DNA from 3 places in the Streptomyces sp. NPDC007025 genome. Region 1 is predicted to be linked to each of the others. Evidence: riboswitches for the same ligand, from Rfam matches in the RefSeq annotation. Region 1 holds a riboswitch; each other region holds the start of a gene.

Region 1 (3,262 bases):
TGGATCACCCGCAGAAGGGTCGGATGCTGTGCGGCCAGCCGGTCCACAAGGTCCGAGGTGCCGTCGGTCGAACCGTCGTCCACGACAATCATCTCGGTGGCGCCGGGTGCGAAGGACTGCTGTGCGACCGATTCGACGCAGCGCTCTATACAGGGCAGCGCATTGTAAGCGGGTGTTATCACGCTCACCATATTTTTGATCTCGCTCATGGCTCGACGGTGGCCATTCGGGCGTATCCGCGCCAGAGGGAAGCGGCGTTCGGGTGAATGCGGCCCGCGCCGTGGCGGGGGCGGGACGGAGGGTGCGTGTTGTGGTGCGCACGGCGACCGGGGCGGGGGGAGGGTGCTCAGCGGTGCCCGCCGGGCGGTGCCGCGAGACGGCGACTGCCCGCCACCGCGAGGGTGGCGGGCAGTCGCCGCGTGCGTGCTCCGGCTCAGTACGGGCCGTTCACGTTGTCGATCGAACCGTAGGTCTTGGCCGCGTAGTTGCAGGCCGCGACGATGTTGGCGACCGGGTCCCGCTGGTCGTAGGCGGTGCCCTCGACGTGGAAGGCGTCGAAGGTCGGCTTGATCACCTGGAGCAGGCCGATGGAGGGCGTGCCGTTCTGGGCGTTGATGTCCCAGTTGTTGATGGCGTTGGGGTCGCCACCGGACTCCCGGATGATGTTGCGGTGGATGCCGTCGTAGGTGCCGGGGATGCCGTGCTGCTTCATGATGGCCAGCGCCTCGTTGATCCAGCCGTCCAGGTTGGTGGACTGGGTCTTGTGCACGCCGCCGGTGCGCTCGGCCGAGCTGCGGTCGGCGCGCTCGGGCGTGGCGTCGCTGGTCTCGGCGGGCTTCGAGGCGGTGTCCAGCGTCAGCTTCTGGCCGGGCAGGATCAGGTCCGGGTCGCCGCCGACGGTCTTCTTGTTGGCCTCGTAGAGGGTGTTCCAGCCGCCCTCGATGTCGTGGTCCAGGGCGATCCGGTACAGGGTGTCGCCGCTGGCGACGGTGTAGGAGCTGGGCTCCTGCTCGGTCTTCACCTGCGAGGCGGCGCCGGACCGCGCGGACTGCGCCTGCTCCTGCACCTGCGCCGGGGCGGCGTGCGCGCTGCCCGCGGCCAGCAGGGGAGCGGCGATGCCCGCACCGCCGGCGGCGAGGGCGAGCGAGAGCCGGAGGCGGCGGGTGCTGAACGGATTACGGGCGTGAAGGCCACGAGACATGGGGGTGTCCTCTCCTAGCGCCTGCGAGGTGAGCTGTCGGATTCGGGCTGGAGTTGCCCGGCCATATCCGCTGTGCCGGGGCACAGCGGCCATGACTTCACCCCTAGCCGGGCCGCGGAGTGCGGCACGGCACGTAAGTGGGTCCCCCGCTCCTGCCGCGCGGTACTGGTGCGAATTTCCTAGCCGGGCGGCAGGATTCGGCGCCCCGGCAGCGGAACTCCGGCCGTTCGTGGAGGCCGGAGCGAGGACACAGAAACACAATGGATTGCCCGGATCAAGGCGCGCGATTCACATGCGGGGCGGCTCGCCGAAAATGATCTAGCAATTCCTCAACGCTATGCTGTGGATCATTTTCTGTGCGTAAAAAACCAATCTGCCGGTGTTTCGAAGGACTTTTATGGAAAGGCTTCCTGATGGCGCGCCAGAAGATCTTGCTGATTTCTCGGTCCGGTCGGTGTGTTTCGCGACACAGCGTACGACCGGGAAGGGCAAGTCCTGTATATCCGGACAATGCCGGTGAATACCGCAGAATGCGGCCGGTTGTCGGATCCTGCGCGGGGGCGGAGGTGCCGCACGGAAGGATTCTACTAAGCGCGATCGTACATTGTCGCGGTGCGAGGGTGCGGCCGTGGTCCGGAACGGCCGGGTGTGCGGCCGGGCGGTGGGGCCGGGTCGCGCACACCGGGGCTTCCGCGGCGTCGCGGCGGCGGCGTCAGTCCCGGCCGTCGAGCGGGACCCCGAACCAGCGGACGGCGATGGGCCGGGTGCCCGGTCCGGCTTCGGTGCGCTCGCGCCGGAAGCGTTGCAGCAGCTCCAGGTAGGCGTCGTGGAACTCCCGCAGTTCCTCCTGTGTGAGGTGGAGGGTGCTGCGGGAGCCGGAGACCCACTCGTCCTCCTCGGCCGGACGGTCCGCGTGGTGCCGGACCAGTTCGAGGTCCTCCCGCAGGTGCGCCCGGTCCAGCTCCTCGACCACTGCGCGCTCCGCGCCCGGCAGGTCCGCCCGGGAGGGGCGCCGCACGTCCGCGCCGCGTACGCCGCGCCACCAGCGTTCGCGTCCGTTCGTGTCGTGGTCGGGGTCGTCCTCGACGAGGCCGGCCCGGGCCAGCTGGCGCAGGTGGTAGCTGAGCGTCCCGGTGTTCTGGCCGAGAGCCGAGGCGAGTGCGGTGGCGGTCGCCGGGCCCGCGGCGGCCAGCCTGCGCAGGATCTTCAGGCGCAGTGGATGCGCCAGCGCTTTCAGCGTCGCGGGGTCGCTGACGGTGTGCTGTCCCTGGTGGGAAGCGGTGTGGTCCTGGTGCGACGACTCGGTCATGCCCCGAGCCTACCGCAGAGAAAACTATGCAGAGCTTCCTTTGCAGAGGTTTCTCTGCAATGCTCTCGGCGGGCCCCGGAGCACCAGCACCGGCCTCGCCGCCCGGCGTGACCGGCGCGCACCCGCGCGCCGCTTCCGCGCCGACCACTTCGAACACGTCAGGACAGACACATGGCCGATGAAGCCGTCCGCATGCGGCACGTCACCCGCCGCTACGGCACCGGTGCCGGAGCCGTCACCGCACTCGACGACGTCACCCTCGACTTCGGCCACGGCACGTTCACCGCCGTCATGGGACCCTCGGGATCCGGGAAGTCGACTCTGCTGCAGTGCGCCTCCGGGCTGGACCGCCCCACCTCGGGATCGGTCGCGGTGGGCGGGACCGAGCTGACCGGGCTCGACGAGACCCGGCTGACGCTGCTGCGCCGCGACCGCATCGGATTCGTCTTCCAGGCGTTCAATCTGCTGCCGTCCCTGACGGCCGAACAGAACGTCGGCCTGCCGCTGCGCCTGGCGGGCCGCCGACCCCCGTCCGCCCGTGTCGCGGAGGCGCTGGGGCAGGTCGGACTCGGATCACGAGCCCGGCACCGGCCCGCGGAGCTGTCCGGCGGCCAGCAGCAGCGGGTCGCCCTGGCCCGCGCGCTGATCACCCGGCCCCAGGTGCTCTTCGGCGACGAACCCACCGGCGCGCTGGATTCGGTGACCAGCCGCGAGGTCCTCACCCTGCTGCGCGACATGGTCCACCAGGAGGG
Region 2 (3,262 bases), on a different contig from region 1:
ACGGACAGTTGACCGATCTTCCTGTCGGCATTCATCTGCATGCCGCGACCGTAGCGCGGGCGCGTGTGGTCCTGCGGGCGCGCACACCGGGCGGGCAGCAGGTCGTGCCCCGGTGCGGGTCCGCTTCGGGGCACGTGCGCGGGGGCTCGGCCCCTGACGTCCCGGCCTGCGCTCAGATCTCGGCTCCCTCGGCTCCCAGGTCTCCCTCGGCTCCCGTGCCGATGCTCAGACCTTGACGCCCTTGTCGCGGAGCCACGGCAGCGGGTCCACCGGGTCGCCGCCGTGCGGGCGGACCTCGACGTGCAGGTGGGGGCCCGTGGAGTTGCCGGTGGAGCCGACGCGGCCGATGACATCGCCGGTGCCGACCTTGTCCCCGGCCGACCTGGTCATGGACGAGAGGTGGCAGAACCAGAGTTCGGTACCGTCGTCGAGCCGGAGCACGATGCGGTAGCCGTACGAACCGGCCCAGCCGGCCTCCTTGACCGTTCCGCTGTGGACGGCCTTGACGGGGGTGCCGTTGGGGGCGGCGAAGTCCTGTCCGGTGTGGTCGCTCTGCCACATGCCGCCCGCCTGGCCGAATCCGGCGCTGAGCTGGAAGGAGGCCAGCGGTGCCGTGTAGCTGCGGGCGAGTTCGGCGCGGCGGGCCGCCTCCGCCTTGCGCTTCCGCTCGGCCTCCGCCTTGCGCTCCTGCTCGGCGGCCGCCTCGCGTGCCCGCTGCTGCTTCGCCTCCTCGGCAGCGGCGGCCCGTTCCGCGGCCTCCGCCGCTGCCGCGCTCGCGGCCTGCTGGGCCGCCTTCTCGCGGGCTTCCTCGTCCGCCGCGGTGCGGTGGCGTTCGGCCTGTTCGAGGATGCGGGCCCGCAGTGCCTCGCCGGCGTCGGTGGGGCCCGCCGCCCTGTCCTCGTCGGAGAGCCCGGCCTGGGTGAGGGGGGCGGCCTGCGCGTCGCCGGCGCCGCCGGAGTCCGTCGTGGCGTCGGCGGCGTCGGAGAAGAGGCCGCCTATGCCGGGCAGGTCCTCGGCGTCGGGCAGCCGGTCGGGGATGCTCCGGAGCGCGTCGGCCGCGGTGTCCACGTCGGGCACGGATATCGTGCCGGGGTCCCGGTCCTGGGCGGTGGCCATTCCGCCGGCGCCGACGGCTGCGATCATGCCGACCCCCAGGACGGTGCCGCCCCGCGCCACGCCTCCGGCGCGTTGCTTGGCGACTCGGTGCCGGCCGCGTACCGGAACCGTGGAGTCCGCTGAGGGGTTCCACTCGTCCCACGGCTCGTCATCGTCGGCACGGGCATCACCGTCGGCAGCGGCGCGGGCCTCCCCGGCGTCGCGCGCTTCGTTGTGCGGCGGCATGGGGCCGGGGCCGCCGGAGCCGGTGGCGAAGAAGTCGTACGTGGCCCCCGGGACGGAGTTCTGGGGCGCGGCCTGGCCGTAGGGCGCTGCCGGGCCGGCGTGGCCGGCGGGTGGGGCGTACGCGTCCGCCTGGGGCGGATGGCCGACGAAGCCCTGGGATCTGGAGGCCACGGGGGCGCTCTCCTTTCCTTCCTTCTCGCCTACCGGGTTAGCTGACGGGTTCGGAGCAGGAAGGTCTCCTACGGGCGTCCTCTCGCAAGGGCGTCCGATTCACCCCGTCCTCCTCGTCCGGCTGACGAGAAGGGGTGGTTCCCCGGTTCCCACGGTGCTGTGCGGCCGATCGGGTGCTGCTGTTGCACCGCGTGCGGGATTCGGCGACGGAGCACGGTGCCGTCTTCCGTGACGGCAGTGACAACCGTGCTGCGTTATCGGACGTTAATAGAACTGCGGCCGGGATTCCAAGCCGTTCCCCGTAATTGACGTGAGTCCCGCCCGGCTCCCCACCCGCCCAGGCCGTGCTGCTGCCCGGCCTGCGCGGTGTACGACCGGCCGGCGCGCCGGCCGACCGCACCGGGCTCAGGCGTCGCGCGGAGTGCCCTCCCCTGTGTCGCCCGGGGTGTCGTGGGCGACGGCGAGCAGGGCCATGTCGTCCGCCGACCGGCCACCGGTGTGGGCGGCGACGTCGACCAGGATCGTCGCCAGCAGCTCCTCCGGATCGGCGAAGGAGGCGCGGGAGAGTCGCTCGGCCGGCTGGTAGAAGTCGCCCTCCGGGTTGCGGGCCTCGGAGAGGCCGTCGGTGTAGAGGAGGAGCTGGGCGCCGCGCGGGAAGGCGTACTCGTCCAGCTGCTGGGGCCATACGCCCAGGTCGGTCATGCCGAGCGGGAGGGCGGGGGTGGTCGGCTCCAGCAGCACGGCCCGGCCGCGGTGCAGCAGCACCGGAGCGGGGTGGCCCCGGTTGACGACGCGCAGGACGACGCGGTCGCTCGCGGTGCGCCCCTCCGCCACCGCACTGTCCGGTCCGCCCGGGACATCCGGTCCGCCCGGTGCTCCGGGGTCGCCCGGTACACCTGGTCCGCTCGGCCCTCCTGGCCCGGGTGCGGAGGGAGTCGGGGACTGGGTGCGCGGGTCGACGACCTCGACCAGCACCGCCGTGCTGAAGTCCTCCAGCCGGGCCGCGCCCTGGAGGCGATGGGCGTCCCGCTGGAGAGCCCGGTCGAGGCGGGCCGCCACACCGGGGAGGGTCGCCTCCTGCTCGGCCGCTTCCCGGAACGCCCCGACCAGGAGGACGACGGCGGCCACCGCGTCGAGCCCTTTGCCCCGTACGTCGCCCAGCAGCAGCCGAACGCCGTACGGGGTCTCCTCCGCCGCGTAGAAGTCCCCGCCGATCCGGGCCTCCGCCTGCGCCGCCCGATACCGGGTAGCCACCCGCAGGGCACCGACGCGGGAGGGCGGTGTGGGCAGCACGGCGTACTGCACGGCCTCGGCGATGCTGCGCGCGGAGGCCAGCCTGCTGCCGCTGCGGATCAGGACGTAGTTCACGCCGACGGCGAGTACGGAGACGGTCACGATGGTGATGGACCGGGCCTCGGCCTCCAGCACATTGCCGGAGTCGTGGAAGGCGGAGAACAGGATGGTCGCCCCGGAGGAGAACATTCCGGTGAGTACGGTGCCGCGGATCGTCAGAAAGGCAGCGGCGGCCAGCGGGGCGGCGGCGAACGGCGCCGAGACGGTCACGTCCCGGGGCGTCGCGAAGTCCAGGACGATGCCCAACGCGCACAGCGCGGCGGGCAGCCAGCGCGCCAGGCGCCACAGCCGCCCCACGTCGCCGCCGTCCACGTTCACCGGCTGTGTCCCGGCCGCCCTTTCCCGCACGGTTCCAATCTGACCCGGTCGGGGGCTCGGGGCCAGTCAGGAGGGGTCG
Region 3 (3,262 bases), on a different contig from region 1:
TGCCACCGGCCCGGTCAGGAGGTCGTCGCCGTCGAGGTGGACCTGCGCGCGCCGCTGGACGCCGAGCCGGAGGGGCTGGACGGCGTCGCCACCATCATGGCCCGGGCGCTGAGCGAGGGCACGGACAAGCACACGGCGGAGGAGTTCGCCGCGGAGCTGGAGCGCTGCGGTGCCACGCTCGACGCGAACGCCGACCACGCCGGTGTGCGGGTGTCGCTCGAGGTGCCCGTGTCGCGGCTGCGCAAGGCGCTGGGGCTGCTCGCGGACGCGCTGCGCGCCCCGGCGTTCCCCGACAGCGAGATCGAGCGGCTGGTGGCCAACCGGCTGGACGAGATCCCGCACGAGCTGGCCAACCCCGCCCGCCGCGCGGCCAAGGAGCTCTCCCGCGAGCTGTTCCCGGCCGAGTCGCGGATGTCGCGGCCCCGGCAGGGCACCGAGGAGACGGTGCGGCGCATCGACGCGGCCGCGGTACGCGCCTTCTACGAGGCCCATGTGCGCCCCGCGACGGCGACCGCCGTGGTGGTCGGCGATCTGGACGGGCTCCGCGACGGCGGCGTCGAGGCGGCGCTCGCCGAGACGCTGGGCGGCTGGACGGGCGCTGTGGTCGACTCGCGTGCGATGCCGCCGATCACCGCCGACGACACCGGCCGGGTCGTCATCGTGGACCGGCCCGGTGCGGTGCAGACCCAGTTGCTGATCGGACGGGTCGGGGCGGACCGGCACGACCGGGTGTGGCCCGCGCAGCTGCTGGGCGTCTACTGCCTGGGGGGCACCCTCACCTCCCGGCTGGACCGGGTGCTGCGCGAGGAGAAGGGCTACACCTACGGCGTCCGCGCGTTCGGGCATGTGCTGCGTTCGGCGGAGGACGGCAGCGGGGCCGCGCTGCTGGCCATCAGCGGCTCGGTCGCCACCGACGTGACCGGTCCCGCGCTGGCCGATCTGTGGCAGGTGCTGCGGACGCTGGCGGCGGAGGGGCTGACCGACGAAGAGCGGGACGTGGCCGTGCGGAACCTGGTGGGGGTCGCTCCGCTGCGCTACGAGACGGCCCAGGCCGTCGCGGAGACGCTGGCCGACCAGGTCGAGGAGCAGCTGCCCGACGACTACCAGGGCCGGCTCTACGCCCAACTGGCCGAGACCGGCACGGTGGAGGCAACGGCCGCGGCCGTCAGCGCGCTGCCGGCCGACCGGCTGGTGACGGTGCTCGTCGGTGACGCGTCCCAGATCGCCGATCCGGTACGGGAGTTGGGCATCGGCGACGTCAAGGTGGTCACCGGCGGCTGAACCCGGCCGACGGGCGCGGTACCGGGGTAGGAAGTGGGGCCCGGGAGGAGGAATTGCTCCTTCCGGGCCCGCTGTGATGTCCGCTTTCGTCGCGGTTGCTGACGAGTTGGAGTGTGGCGTACGTGACAAAGCCAGGGATTCGTTTGCCGCTCGGAGTTGGCCCCGATTAGCGTCATTGCCGCTGTCCGTCAGAAGTGACCGCACCCGCGGCCGACGGACCGCGATCGCCGAATCCCCGAGGCAGCGGCCGAGGGGGACCGGGGACCCACGTCCCATTGGGGTGAATCGGACGGCCTCGCCAGAGGCGGTCCGTAGGAGACCTTCCTGCTCCGAACCCGTCAGCTAACCCGGTAGGCGAGAAGGAAGGAAAGGAGTACGCCTCCCTATGGCGTTCACCCGTGCCACCGGCAAGCACAGGCGTCCGAGCAAGGCCCGCAGGACCGCGGGCGGGGCGGCCGGCATAGCCGGCCTCGCCACCGTGGGCGTCGTCGGGTCCATCGCCTCCCCCGCCTTCGCCGCGAGCGGCGGCCAGAGCAACGTGCCGCTCCAGCAGAACGCCGAGGTGACCGAGGCCGTCGGCGGCCCGATCTCGGACACGCTGGACGAGCAGGCGTCCGCGCAGGCCCTCCGGGCCGAGCAGGCCAAGGCCGAGTCCGCGGCCAAGGAGGCGGCTGCCGAGGCGAAGGCGGAGGCCAAGCGGAAGGCCGACGAGGCCCGGCGCAAGGCGGCTGCCGAGAAGGCGGAGAAGGAACGCGAGGCCAAGCGCAAGGCCGCGCGGGAGGCCGAACGCGCGAAGCTCAACGCCTATGTGCTGCCCGTCGAGGGCTCCTACGTCTCGACCGGATACCAGCAGGGCGGCGGCATGTGGTCTTCCGGCAGCCACACCGGGATCGACTTCCACGCGGGGATGAACACTCCGGTCCACTCGGTGGCCGCCGGTGAGGTCGTGGAGGCCGGGAACGGCGGTGCCTACGGCAACAACATCGTGATCAAGCACAAGGACGGCACGTACACCCAGTACGGCCACCTCAACTCGATCGGCGTCTCGGTCGGCCAGCAGGTCACCTCGGGTCAGCAGATCGGGCTCTCCGGCTCGACCGGCAACTCCTCCGGCCCCCACCTGCACTTCGAGGCCCGCACCGGCCCCGACTACGGTTCGGACATCGACCCGGTCGCCTACCTGCGCAAGCACGGTGTGAAGCTCTGACGCGCGAGTCCCCACGAGCACCGCATGTGGCAGGCCCCCGGTCAGGTGACCGGGGGCCTGCCACATCCGGGCCGCGGTGCCGCCGGCTCCGGCGGCCGCGGGAGGTGTGCCTGGCGCAGGCAGCCGTTCAGATCGTCTCCGGGAGCTCCTCCAGCCCGTCCGTGACCAGCTTGGCCAGCCTGTCCAGAGCGGCCTCCGCCCCGTCCGCCTCGGAGGCCAGGACGATCTCCTCGCCGCCCTCGGCGCCGAGGCCGAGCACGCCGAGCATCGAGGCCGCGTTGACGGGAGTGCCCTCGGCCTTCCGGACGGTGATCGGCACTCCGGTCGCCGACGCTGCGCGGACGAAGATGGAGGCGGGGCGGGCGTGCAGCCCCTCGGCCCAGCCGACGGTGACGCGGCGCTCAACCATGGTGTTGCCCTTCGAGTCGTACGAGGTTGTCTAGACCAGTCTTGCACGGTCGCCCGAGTCCGCCGTGAACCGGCGACGGCGGTCCCGGAGACGGTGCTCCGGCCGCCGACGATACGACGTCTCCGCACACCCCTGAGCACGCGCCCTCCCTCCGCCGTACGCTGGCCTCATGCCGAGTCCCGAGGAGCGCGCCTACCCGGCCCACTGGGAAGCGGACATCGTGCTGCGCGACGGCGGTACGGCCCGGGTGCGGCCGATCGCCCCGGACGACGCGGAGCGGCTGGTCAGCTTCTACGAGCAGGTGTCGGACGAGTCCAAGTACTACCGCTTCTTCGCGCCCTACCCGCGGCTGTCCGACCGCGACG

The links. Region 1 has a riboswitch for cyclic di-AMP ahead of ACFYMO_RS28700 (LysM peptidoglycan-binding domain-containing protein). Riboswitches for the same ligand answer to the same signal wherever they lie in the genome.
Positions count from the first base shown of each region.
Region 2: linked by a shared signal. The riboswitch ahead of ACFYMO_RS13090 (M23 family metallopeptidase) and the one ahead of ACFYMO_RS28700 (LysM peptidoglycan-binding domain-containing protein) in region 1 are both predicted to bind cyclic di-AMP.
Region 3: linked by a shared signal. The riboswitch ahead of ACFYMO_RS27435 (M23 family metallopeptidase) and the one ahead of ACFYMO_RS28700 (LysM peptidoglycan-binding domain-containing protein) in region 1 are both predicted to bind cyclic di-AMP.

Region 1 covers NZ_JBIAFT010000018.1:9,627-12,888, forward strand. Annotated here, with positions in the region: gene ACFYMO_RS28695 (glycosyltransferase family A protein) at 1-209, opposite strand, end outside; gene ACFYMO_RS28700 (LysM peptidoglycan-binding domain-containing protein) at 434-1,201, opposite strand; cyclic di-AMP (ydaO/yuaA leader) riboswitch at 1,206-1,382, opposite strand; gene ACFYMO_RS28705 (helix-turn-helix domain-containing protein) at 1,914-2,510, opposite strand; gene ACFYMO_RS28710 (ABC transporter ATP-binding protein) at 2,682-3,262, shown strand, end outside.
Region 2 covers NZ_JBIAFT010000005.1:457,879-461,140, reverse strand. Annotated here, with positions in the region: gene ACFYMO_RS13095 (aldo/keto reductase) at 1-35, opposite strand, end outside; gene ACFYMO_RS13090 (M23 family metallopeptidase) at 226-1,512, opposite strand; cyclic di-AMP (ydaO/yuaA leader) riboswitch at 1,524-1,728, opposite strand; gene ACFYMO_RS13085 (PP2C family protein-serine/threonine phosphatase) at 1,918-3,213, opposite strand.
Region 3 covers NZ_JBIAFT010000016.1:65,602-68,863, reverse strand. Annotated here, with positions in the region: gene ACFYMO_RS27440 (pitrilysin family protein) at 1-1,281, shown strand, start outside; cyclic di-AMP (ydaO/yuaA leader) riboswitch at 1,497-1,652, shown strand; gene ACFYMO_RS27435 (M23 family metallopeptidase) at 1,667-2,488, shown strand; gene ACFYMO_RS27430 (HPr family phosphocarrier protein) at 2,616-2,897, opposite strand; gene ACFYMO_RS27425 (GNAT family N-acetyltransferase) at 3,067-3,262, shown strand, end outside.